One region of the Vibrio alginolyticus NBRC 15630 genome, then DNA from elsewhere that is predicted to be linked to it. Evidence: predicted binding sites of a transcription regulator. Region 1 holds the regulator's gene; the other holds the start of a gene.

What was found. Region 1 encodes CRP, which controls carbon source genes, mostly activating them, when cyclic AMP is high. Its sites were predicted from a motif close to TGTGANNNNNNTCACA; they were not measured.
Region 2: a site for CRP is predicted at 1,774-1,789, ahead of recB (exodeoxyribonuclease V subunit beta). Genes of this name have one in related genera too.

The regions. Positions count from the first base shown of each region.
Region 1 is NC_022349.1:2,029,909-2,036,320, forward strand. It holds gene N646_RS09275 (TIGR02444 family protein) at 1-376, shown strand, start outside; gene N646_RS09280 (hydrolase) at 464-1,471, shown strand; gene N646_RS09285 (YheU family protein) at 1,505-1,717, shown strand; gene N646_RS09290 (phosphoribulokinase) at 1,843-2,712, shown strand; gene crp (cAMP-activated global transcriptional regulator CRP) at 2,953-3,585, shown strand; gene N646_RS09300 (DUF1338 domain-containing protein) at 3,722-4,513, opposite strand; gene astD (succinylglutamate-semialdehyde dehydrogenase) at 4,762-6,219, opposite strand; gene astA (arginine N-succinyltransferase) at 6,248-6,412, opposite strand, start outside.
Region 2 is NC_022349.1:1,574,729-1,581,140, reverse strand. It holds gene recC (exodeoxyribonuclease V subunit gamma) at 1-1,580, shown strand, start outside; gene recB (exodeoxyribonuclease V subunit beta) at 1,908-5,582, shown strand; gene recD (exodeoxyribonuclease V subunit alpha) at 5,582-6,412, shown strand, end outside.

The DNA.
Region 1 (6,412 bases):
CTACCACGGTAACGTGAACCTACTCCTGCTGCTCAGATGGCTCGATGAGCAGCAACTCATTTTCCAAGAAAAAGACTGGCCCTTGGTGCAAGACTGTCTAGGTAGGAGCGAAACTTTACTTCACTCCTTTCGCGACCTTCGTCGCCACCTTAAGTCTCAAGTCAATGACGCTTTGTATCGTGAGACCTTGCAGTTTGAGCTGCAACTAGAAAAGCAGCAACAAGCGGATTTGGTGGACTGCATTAACTCACTTGCACTACTCAAAAATGATGGTGACCCACTGACGTTGAGATACTGTCGTCAACTCGGTGGGGAGCATTTGCAGCAAGCCTTTGCTATGCCGGTGCCAAACATTCAACCACCAAAACGCCCATAAATCTGTAGAATACCTATAATCTTTATAAAGGATTATATTAATAAGTTCTTCAACGGACACCGAAGGACCGCATAAGAGCAGTTAGGTATGACACAATTTTTCGCAGCCGCCGGGATCAAAAACCCGCATCTCCAAACGCTTTTGCCGCGTTTTATTCGCAAAAAAGCGTTATTTACGCCGATTTGGCAAACCCTCGATACATCCGATGGCGACTTTCTCGATCTCGCGTGGAGCGAGGACCCAACCCAAGAGCCTGCACAAAAAAAGCCGATTTTTGTTTTATTTCATGGGTTAGAGGGGTGCTTCTATAGCCCTTATGCCAATGGGTTAATGAATGCATTTGCTCAATCTGGATGGCTGTCGGTGATGATGCATTTTCGTGGCTGCAGCGGTAAACCAAACAAAAAAGCACGAGCTTACCATTCGGGTGAAGTGACGGATGCTCGTTACTTCCTAGAGCACCTTGAACAACGTTTTCCTGATCACCCCAAAGTTGCGGTTGGTATTTCTCTTGGCGGTAACATGTTGGCGAATTATTTAGCCCAATATAAAGACCACCCTATTTTGAATGCAGCGACTATTATCTCAGCGCCTTTAGACCTAGCAGCGTGTGCAAACCGTATTGAACAAGGCTTTTCGAAAGTGTATCGCCGTTACCTACTCTCTTCACTCAAACGCAACGCGTTGCAAAAACATCACTTGTTGCATGGCGAGCTCGCTTTGTCTTACAACTCAATAAAACGTGTCACACGATTGTATGAATTCGATGATTTGATCACGGCACCACTGCACGGCTTTAAAGACGCACAAGATTATTACGACCAATGCTCTGGCTTAAGTAAACTACAACAAATCACGCTACCGACACTGATCATCCATGCCAAAGACGATCCGTTCATGACCGACGATGTGATCCCGAAGTTTGTTCTGCCAGATAACATTGATTACCGTCTCTTTGAGCACGGCGGCCATGTTGGCTTCCTGACAGGAACGGCGTTAAAACCTAAGTTTTGGTTGGAGGAAGCGCTGCCTGCGTATTACGAAAGTATCGCCGCAGATTACCTTTCTGCTGTATCCAAGCAACGAACGCAGTAAACTAGCCGCTCATCATAAAAGTTAGAGGTATTTATGATCATTCCATGGCAAGACATTGCGCCGGAAACATTGGAAAACTTAATTCGTGAATTCGTCTTACGCGAAGGAACGGATTACGGAACCGTCGAGGTTTCTTTGCAAGACAAAATTGATCAAGTTAAAGCTCAATTGGAAAAAGGTGAAGCGGTTATCGTGTTCTCTGAGCTACACGAAACCGTCGATATTCAGCATAAAACAAAATTTTAGACCCTTCACATTTTACCGTATCCCACTCGATGACAAGGTATTGTTACGTGCTATAGTGGGATATCGACCGTGCAGTAGTAACTCTACTGCACATTACAGGTAAGTAATTTTCGACAAGGTTTGTCATGTCAGCTAAACACCCAATTATTGCGGTTACTGGTTCGTCCGGTGCCGGCACGACCACTACATCTGAAGCCTTCCGTAAAATGTTCAATATGATGAACGTTAAACCCGCATGGGTTGAAGGCGATAGCTTCCATCGCTTTACTCGCCCAGAAATGGACATCGAAATTCGCAAAGCCCGCGAGCAAGGTCGACACATTAGCTACTTTGGCCCACAAGCTAATGACTTCCCGGGATTAGAAGAGTTTTTCCGTAAGTTCGGGCATGACGGTACTGGCAGCGTGCGCCGTTATCTGCACACGTTTGACGAAGCGGTTCCCTACAATCAAATGCCAGGCACGTTTACACCGTGGCAAGACTTACCCGAAAACAGCGACGTGCTGTTTTATGAAGGGTTACATGGTGGCGTGGTCGATGGCGATGTTAATGTTGCTCAACATGTGGATTTCTTAATTGGCATGGTGCCGATTGTGAACTTAGAGTGGATCCAAAAATTCGTACGTGACACTCGCGATCGCGGCCATTCGCGTGAAGCGGTAATGGACTCAATCGTGCGATCCATGGACGATTACCTCAACTATATCACTCCGCAGTTTTCTCGTACTCACATCAACTTCCAGCGCGTACCGACCGTTGATACTTCCAACCCACTTAATGCAAAAGGCATCCCTAGTTTGGATGAGAGTTTTGTGGTGATTCGCCTACGCGGTATCAAGAATGTCGACTTCCCATATCTGCTGGCCATGATTGATGGCTCATTCATGTCACGCCACAACACGATTGTCGTACCCGGCGGTAAGATGAGCTTTGCAATGGAGCTCATAGTTCGGCCTATCCTACAACAGCTCATCGAAACAGGGAAAATTGGCTAAAAACCTGCCTGCGAAGATGTTTACTTTTCATACCGTGATCATGTGCACAGTTTTGCTTACAAAATCTCAATCATGGCACGATTAAAATCAAGAAATCGTTTTCGAAAAAGGATACTATTTCTTACCGAAACACAAGAGAGCTTGCAGCATATAAAAAGTGCTCTTATTCTAGTAGGCCTAATTCAGGCTTAGCTAAAATATGGATAGCGCAAGCGTACCCTGCAGAGGAAGTGAGATATTATGGTTCTAGGTAAACCTCAAACCGACCCAACATTAGAGTGGTTTCTTTCACACTGTCATATTCATAAGTACCCTTCAAAGAGCACGCTAATTCACGCGGGCGAAAAGGCAGAAACTTTGTACTACATCGTTAAAGGTTCTGTTGCGGTTCTTATCAAAGACGAAGAAGGTAAGGAGATGATCCTTTCTTACCTAAACCAAGGAGACTTTATTGGTGAACTTGGTCTATTCGAGGAAGACCAAGAGCGCACAGCTTGGGTTCGTGCTAAATCTCCTTGTGAAGTTGCTGAAATTTCTTTCAAGAAGTTCCGTCAGCTTATCCAAGTAAACCCAGACATCCTAATGCGTCTTTCTGCGCAGATGGCTCGTCGTCTTCAAGTAACTAGCCAAAAAGTGGGTGACCTGGCGTTCCTAGACGTAACTGGTCGTATCGCTCAGACGCTTCTGAACCTTGCAAAACAACCAGACGCAATGACTCACCCAGACGGCATGCAAATCAAGATCACTCGTCAAGAAATCGGTCAAATTGTTGGCTGTTCTCGTGAGACAGTAGGTCGTATTTTGAAGATGCTAGAAGAGCAGAACCTAATCTCTGCTCACGGTAAAACCATCGTGGTTTACGGTACTCGTTAATCTCAAACTAGAGTGACACGAACAAAATTATAAAAGCCACCAATGGCAACATTGGTGGCTTTTTATTTGCTCATGACCAAATGAGATAGGGTGCAGCGAACACTAATGAGTAAGCTTAACAGGTTAACCCTAAAACTTAGCCATTCGTACTTTCAAAGATTTTGTCAGCTGAAGCGGCCACGAAACCTGGGTACAAATCACCATTTTCCATCGGATAGCGCTTAGCAAATTCATAAAACCCGCCAGGGATAATTTCAGTGCCTTCGCTAAAACGAACCGCTACTTTATCTGCCATGGTCGATGACTGCTCTAGCAACACCTCAGGAGTGCCCTTCACTTCACCACCATTTTCATTAATGGTAAACCCAGCGGTACGCAGATGATCGTTTACCTGCTTCACTTCTTCATATTCATTGAGCTGGTTAACGCTCACCGTGAAGTGGTTTGCTCCGTAACCATGCGCCGCAAGCCAAGATGCGTACTCACTTTCTTTAGCCAACGTTTGGTAATCAGCAAAGCTTAAATCCCACAAGCGTCCACCATGTAAGAATGCGCTATCGTTCAGCTTGTCAGCATCGACTTGTGCCACCAAATTTTTCACAATCTCTTGTAGCTCAGACGAGCACTCTTCAACTTTTAGCTCACTAATAAATACTTTAGGTTTCTTCGGATCTGGGTGCTCATAGTGCTTAGCAACCAGCTTTTTGCTTTCGAAAACGTAATCACCACACGCCTTGTAACCAATAGCTACAAATGGCTTAGCTAGAGTTTCAATACCAAGAGGCGCGATATTGAAGGTACGTAAAGCTATATGATCATTAATCAGAGGCTCATCTTCTTGAAGCAGCTGATGCACTTTAGCCGCCGAAGGGCAAAGACGTTGAATGTAATCTTGCCATAGCGATTCAAATAACACATCGGGCGTCATAACGACTCCTTGTTACGAGATGTAGAGTTTAAAGGTAAGCGGAAGTTGGCTGCTCGTTCACAACAAAAGTTGTCCAGAATAATGAACGAGCAACCATCAACCTGTGACGGTAAATGCCAGTCAGTCAACACGCTTTTCCGAGTCTTTGCTCACTTTTCGTGTTCTGCCAACGATCACTACAACCCATACCTAAATGATGCGCCGGCAAGGTGAGCCGCAATGCATAGTTGCGACTCTATTATTAAATCTTATAGCGCTACACCTGGACTCAATGTTGCAGGCAAGACAGTTTCTTGACCTTCCATTGATGCCATTGGGTACGCACAGTAATCTGCTGCGTAGTAAGCGCTTGGACGCAAGTTACCCGACGCCCCCGGACCACCAAATGGTGCATCACCACTTGCACCCGTTAACTGGCGGTTGCGGTTCACGATGCCGGCACGAATGTGGTCCACGAAGTATTCCCACTCTTGGTCGTCGGTTGAAACCAAGCCAGCAGATAAACCAAAGCGCGTATCGTTTGCTAGCGCTACGGCTTTGTCTAATCCTTCGTAGCGCACCACTTGCAGAAGTGGGCCGAAGTATTCTTCATCTGGTAACTCAGCAATGTTCGTTACATCAATGATACCAGGAGAAACAAACGCCGCCTCTCCTGCTTTCGCTTCAATCAAGCTTTCACCGCCAAGAGACTGTAGATTAGCTTGTGCATCAAGAATAAACTTGGCTGCCACGACCGAAATTTGCGGTCCCATAAATGGCGCAGGTTCTGCAAATGGTTGGTCTACGCGAATATTGCGTGTCGCTTCAACGAGCTTGGTGATAAGCGCATCGCCTTTTTCACCCAATGGCACATACAAACGACGAGCACACGTACAACGCTGCCCAGCACTGATAAACGCTGACTGGATGATGGTGTAAACCGTGGCATCCAAATCACCATATTTATCAGAGATCACCATCGGGTTATTACCCCCCATTTCTAGTGCGAGCATCTTGCCTGGTTGACCCGCAAATTGACGGTGTAATACATGCCCCGTATTCGCGCTACCCGTAAACAGTACGCCATCAATGCCTTTTGCGTCAGCTAGGGCGATACCAGTTTCTTTAGCGCCTTGAACAAGGTTAATCACGCCTTTCGGCAAACCGGCTTCTTCCCATAGCTTCATCGCCAATTCACCCGTCCATGGCGTTTGCTCAGACGGTTTGAAGACTACCGTGTTACCAGCCAGTAGCGCTGGCACAATGTGACCATTTGGTAGGTGGCCTGGGAAGTTGTAAGGACCAAACACCGCCATCACGCCCAATGGGCGGTGGCGCAATACGATTTGGTTGCCTGCTGCTTCACGGCTCGCCTCACCAGTGCGGTCATGATAAGCGCGAATCGAAATGGCAATTTTACCTGCCATGGCTGCTGCTTCAGTGCGCGTTTCCCAAATCGGCTTACCGGTTTCTTTGGCAATCACTTCGGCGATTTTTTCGCTGTTCTCTTTTACTTTCTCCGCAAAAGCCAACACGATTGCCTCACGCTCTGAAAATGGGCGCTTTTTCCAGTCAATAAACGCTTCACGCGCTGCAGATACCGCCTGGTTCACCTGCTCTGCCGTTGCACCTTTGCCTTGCCAGATCACTTCTTGGTTGTACGGCGACAGAGACGTAAATGCTTCACCCTGACCTTGTACCCATTCACCTGCAATCCAATGTGTCATTGTTTCTATCCTTAAATTCTGTCGTCTGTTACTGCGGAAGAAGGCGAACGAAATCCCCTTCTTCAACCGAAAGTGCATCCGCAACGTCTGGTGCGATCATTACGCTCTGTGTTTCTGCGTCATACGCCGCTTTAGTGACTGTCGCACGGAAGTTCTCGAAAGATGAATTACACATCAAGAAGTCTTGTGTGCT
Region 2 (6,412 bases), 460 kb from region 1:
CGCCGTCGATCATCAGCCAATACCTTCAAAACAAATTATCTGGCACACGAGTCAGCCAGCGCTTCCTGGCTGGTCAAGTGAACTTTTGTACCCTGATGCCGATGCGCTCTATTCCGTTTAGAACCGTTTGTCTACTGGGGATGAATGACGGCGTGTACCCACGCTCCATGCCGCCAGAAGGCTTTGACTTGATGACGGGAAGAACCAAGCCGGGCGACCGTTCGCGCCGAGATGATGACCGTTACCTATTCCTCGAAGCGATGTTGTCTGCACAGCAAACGCTCTACATCAGTTATGTTGGCCGTTCAATCCAAGACAACACCGAGCGAGTACCTTCGGTTCTGGTTTCTGAGCTGATGGAATACTGCCACCAAAACTATTGTTTAAGTGGTGATGAAGCGTTGCCCGTTGATGAGTCTGGCGACAACTTATTAAATGCGTTGGTGAATGCCCACGCCATGGTGCCGTTTAGCCCAAGTGCGTTCCAAGGCATGCACGCCAGCTACGCGAAAGAGTGGATTCCAGCGGCATTGACTCAAAGTAGTCAATCGCAAGGCTATGTTCGTCGTGATTTTAATCGGGCATTAGACGACTATCTGTTAGGAGCGACGTTCCCACTTGAGCTCGACTTAGTCGAGTTGCAACGTTTCTGGCGCTTACCGGTGCAGTATTTTTTCAATCGTCGCTTAAAAGTAATCTTTGAACCGCCACTGCCGGTGATGGAAGACGACGAACCCTTTGTTTTAGGTGGTTTGGAAAGCTATCAAATGCGTGATGAGCTGTTAGAAACCTTGCTTGAAACGACATTGACGCAGCCAGAGAAAAAAGCAGAGGTGCTTAAACACTTTATGAGTCAACAGCGCGCGCAAGGCAAACTGCCGGTGGGGGCGTTTGGTGATATCGAATTTGAAACCAACCGAGTTCAGGCGGAAGAGCTGGTGGATAAACTGGCGTTTTTATCTGGTGCGCCTCAAGACGATTTGGAAATCGACCTGACGTTTGATTCCTTGTTTGAGCGAAATGAAGGCGAAGAGAAAAACGTTCGTCTGACAGGTTGGCTAACCCAGTGTTACCAATCTGGGTTGATTCGCTACCGAAGCGGTAAGATTCGAGCTCAGGATTACCTTGCTGCGTGGATCGATCACCTTGCCATGTCGGCGTCGGGTCATGCTAAGAAAACCCACATCATTGGTTACGATCGTAAAGAAGGCGCGCTGCATTTGATCTACCCAGAAATTGCCGATGCGCAGTATGCCAAACAGCTACTGACTGAATTAGTTCGCTTGTTCTTCGAAGGCATGACTAAGCCTTTGCCTTATTTCCCGAAAACGGCGTTGGCTTGTGTTGAAGCGGGCTTTAGCCGCGGTCAGTGGGTCGATGACGAAGAGAAATCTTTGAAGAAAATGGCTGACGCATTCAATAATGGCTTCATGAGCCCGGGCGAAGGCAATAATGCGTACATCTCTCGAATTTGGCCTGCTTGGAATGATGAGTTGGCCTCAGAAGTTCGTTTGCTGACAGCATTAGTTTTGCAAGGTGCGCGCTTAGCGGTTCAAGACGCTGATGATGTAAAAGCGTGATAAAGAAAGTTGGATAAAGAGAAGGAAGAGTAGGGTGGCCGCCAGAAAATCATTATTTTTTGTAGGGCGTTCGCTGTACGGCCACAAGGTCAGAGGGACCATGATACTTTTGTTTAATTCATTTGAGTTGTGCCGCCAAAAAGGTTTGGCTTATCTCGTGGGGCGCATACTAACGGTACGTCTTATGGATAACCGTGAGAAAGATCTCACAAAGCTCTAAATGATCCAACTTGTTAAACATATTAATAGAATTTTTAACTATAGATCACATTTATTAGGTGATACGTCCTAGTAAATAATCCGGAGAGATTCAGCGTTATGGATCAAATGTCAGGTGCAGAGTGTCCTCTACATACGTTAGACCGCACAGAGCAACCTCAACCAACGCCACTAGAACCGATGACGTTTCCTCTGCATGGCGCGAGGTTAATCGAGGCATCAGCAGGTACAGGTAAAACCTTCACTATTGCAGGTTTATATCTGCGCCTTTTGCTTGGTCACGGCTGCGAGGAAACTCGACATCGCGTACCGCTTACAGTCGACCAAATTCTGGTCGTAACCTTTACCGAAGCGGCAACTGCGGAATTACGCGATCGTATCAGGGCAAGGATCCATGACGCGCGAATCGCGTTTGCGCGTGGACAGAGTTCCGATCCGGTGATCCAACCTTTGCTTAATGAGTTTGACGATCACAAGCAAGCCGCAGAAATTTTATTGCAGGCAGAGCGTCAGATGGACGAGGCGGCGGTCTACACCATTCACGGTTTTTGCCAACGTATGCTAACGCAAAATGCGTTTGAATCTGGCAGCCGATTTAACAACGAGTTTGTGACCGATGAAAGTCACCTAAAAGCGCAAGTTGTAGCCGATTACTGGCGTCGCAATTTCTACCCGTTACCATTTACCTTGGCTGGGGAAATTCGCCAGCTATGGAGCTCTCCATCTGCGTTGTTGTCTGACATCAGCAATTACTTAACCGGTGCGCCGTTAAGCCTTTCTGTTCCTGCAATGAAAGGCAGTTTGGCAGATCTTCATACTGAAAATCTGAAAAAAATTGATGAATTAAAAGCACAGTGGCGAGAAAGCCAAGATGACTTCTTCACGCTGATTTCAGATTCAGATATTAACAAACGCAGCTACACCAAAAAGTCTCTGCCGACGTGGTTGGAGGCGGTAAACGCTTGGGCAGCAACGGAAACCACAGGTTACGATTATCCAGACAAGCTGGAGAAATTCGCGCAAAACGTCTTGTTGGAAAAAACATCGAAAGGCAGTGCGCCGCAGCATGCGGTATTTGAAGCCATTGAAACATTTCTTGCCAATCCAATCAGCTTAAAAGCGCCACTGCTTGCTCATGCGATTGAGCATTGTCGTGTGATGCTGGCCAACGCGAAAAATCAAAAACAGTGGCTCTCTTTCGATGATTTGCTGACGCAACTTTCTGCTTCTATCGATACGGACGAAAGCGAGCTTTTAGCGGCGCGTATTCGTACTTTGTATCCTGTCGCAATGATTGACGAGTTTCAAGATACCGACCCGCTTCAATACAGTATTTTCAGCCGTATTTATCTGAACAACCCGGAATGTGGTTTGTTTATGATCGGTGACCCCAAGCAGGCGATTTATGGCTTTCGTGGCGCAGACATTTTCACCTATATCAAAGCGCGTAACCAAGTAAGTGCCCACTACACGTTGGGAACCAACTGGCGTTCTAGCGCAGATATGGTGCAGGCGGTAAACCAAGTATTTGCTTTGCCAGACAGTCCATTTATCTACGATTCGGACATCCCGTTCTTACCCGTTAAGTACAGTCCCAATGCCGAAAAACGCATTTGGACTATGGGTGGCCAAAAGCAACCGGCGCTGACTTATTGGTTGCAAGAAGCGGACGATAAACCGCTACCAAAAGGCGAGTATTTGACTCGAATGGCAGAGGCGACCGCAAGCCAAATCCAAACTATTTTGACGCAGGCTCAACAGGGGCAAGCGTGTCTGGTGAATGGCGAAAAACAGAAAGCGGTTCAAGCGGGCGATATCGCGGTATTGGTTCGAACAGGTAGCGAAGGTCGAATGATCAAACAAGCGTTGGCTGATAAAGGCATTGCCAGCGTGTACCTGTCTAACCGAGACAGTGTGTTTACCAGTTCGGTGGCGCAGGATTTACAGCGTTTGCTGCAAGCGGTGCTGACTCCAGAAAATGACCGTGCGCTGCGTGCAAGTCTTGCTTCTGAGCTGTTTGCCCTCGACGCAGCAAGTTTGGATGCACTTAATAACGATGAAATTGTGTGGGAAAACGCCGTAAACGAATTCAAAGAATATCGCAAACTTTGGGTTCAACGTGGTGTGCTGCCGATGTTGCGCGCGGTGATCAGCAAACGCCATATTGCCGAGCGATTACTAGAAGAAGGTGCGAGTTCACAGGGTGAAAATGGTGAGCGAGTACTTACCGATTTAATGCACATCGGTGAACTGCTTCAACAAGCCAGTAATGAACTGGACAGCGACCACGGTCTGCTGCGTTGGCTCGCTCAGTCCATCAGTGATGCGGAAAACGGTTTGGGTGGCAGTGATGACCAAATCCAACGTTTAGAATCGGAACGTAACTTAGTGCAGATCGTAACTATTCACAAATCAAAAGGCTTGGAGTATGACCTCGTATTTCTGCCGTTTGTGTTCAGCTATCGAGAAGCCAGCGAAGCCAAATATTACGATGCAGCCAATGACCGCACGGTACTGGATATCACTGGCAACGATGCGTCCATGAAGCAAGCGGATAAAGAGCGTTTGGCGGAAGACTTACGCTTGATATACGTGGCACTAACGCGTGCTGTGTATGCGTGTTTTATTGGAGCCTCGCCTTTACGCAATGGCCGTTCGACCAAAGAGCCAACCGGCGTACACCGCAGTGCGATTGGCTATTTGATTCAAAATGGTCAAGAAGGTGGCATCAACGATTTGTACCAAAGTTTAACAAAGCAACAAGACGAGCTTGATTGTGTCGTTGTGGCCGATCCGCCGCCGCAACTCGAAGAGAAGTACGTAGCACCACAAGAAGAAATACACGATCTTAGCGCGAAAGAGCTGCAAAACCCTATCGACAGAAACTGGCGCATCACCAGTTATTCTGGCTTGGTCAAGCAAGGCTCTCATCACGCCGAGCATGATGCCACGATTGAGATTACGGGTTTTGATATCGACTCATCTGAAGAGCAAGACGAAGCGGATTTGGTGGAGCCAGAGCGCTCTATTTTTACCTTCCCTCGTGGTGCGCGTCCGGGTACGTTCCTGCACAGCCTGTTTGAGGAAATTGAATTTACTCAGCCAGCCACGACGGAAGAGAATACACAAATCATCCTTGGCTTGATGGAAAGCGAACAGCTCGATGAAGAGTGGTTGCCCATTTTACAGCAATTGATTGATACCGTACTCGCAACGCCGTTGGATGGTAAGTCTTTGCTGCTGAATCAAAAAGCACCGTCGCAACGTTTGGTGGAGATGGAATTTTTGTTGCCGATTGAAGTTTTGTCTGCACCGGCGTTAAACCGAGTCATTCAACGTCACGATCCGTTGTCGGCGAAAGCGGGGGATTTAGGTTTCCAAACCGTGCAAGGCATGCTCAAAGGTTTTATCGACTTGGTGTTTGAACATCAAGGTAAATACTACGTGCTTGACTGGAAATCGAATCATCTTGGCGACGATGTAACGAGCTACCATGGTGAGGCTCTGAAATCGGCCATGGCGGATCACCGCTACGATTTGCAGTACCAGATTTATGCGTTAGCACTGCATCGTTTCCTACGCAGCCGATTGGCGAATTATCAATACGAGCAGCACTTCGGTGGTGTGTATTACTTGTTCTTACGCGGCATGGATGGGCAGAGTGACCACGGCATTTTTGCTGCGAAACCAACCTTAGACTTCTTACAAGAGATGGATCGTTTGATTGATGGTCAAGTACTTGAAACGCGCTCAACTCAAGCCGGGCAGATGGAGCTACTTTAATGACGACAAATCACAATCTTCATTCTGGCCAAGATAGTTTATTGGTAGTGCTGGAACGCTTGGCGCACAAAGGTGCTATTCGTCAGCTCGACTACCAATTCGCCTGTTTTATTGATTCTCAAACGCATGATGAACAGTCGGACAGTCAAGCATTGGCGTTTATCGCGGGTGTTGTCAGTAGTGAGCTTGGCAAAGGACATATCTGTCTGTCTCTGTTCGATGCACAAGGGCAATCTACGGATTTAGCCAGTAAGCTAGGGCTGTTTGGTGAGTCGGCATTGGCGCTCAACACACAGTTGCAAGGCATAGACTGGATTCAAGTATTAAAAAATTCCACCGTGGTCGGCGCGCAAGGAGAAGCCTTGCCGCTGATGTTCGATGGCGAGCGTCTGTATCTGCACCGCTATTGGCATTATGAAGTGACACTGGCGGAAAAGCTCAATCAGTTGGGCGCCGCAGTTAACTTGCAACCACAAGAGTTTGCGCGATTATCGGAGTTGCTCAACCATCTGTTCGCACGCCAATACCATTTTCTGTTTAACGCGTTGGGCAAAGCAGTAGAAGCGGGAAGCAGCAACCAAGTGTTGCGTCAACAATTGTTGTGTGATCACCTTGATGTGGTCGCAAGCGAATCGTTGGATTGGCACGCCATTGATTCCGTGCTTAGCAATGCGCGCAAGGTTCAGGATTTGCAGCAACTGGATGAGCTGGTGCCACTTTCAGCTTGTGTGAACTGGCAAAAAGTCGCGGCGGCGGTTGCGTTAACTCGTCGATTTGCTGTGATTTCTGGTGGCCCTGGTACGGGTAAAACGACGACAGTAACCAAATTG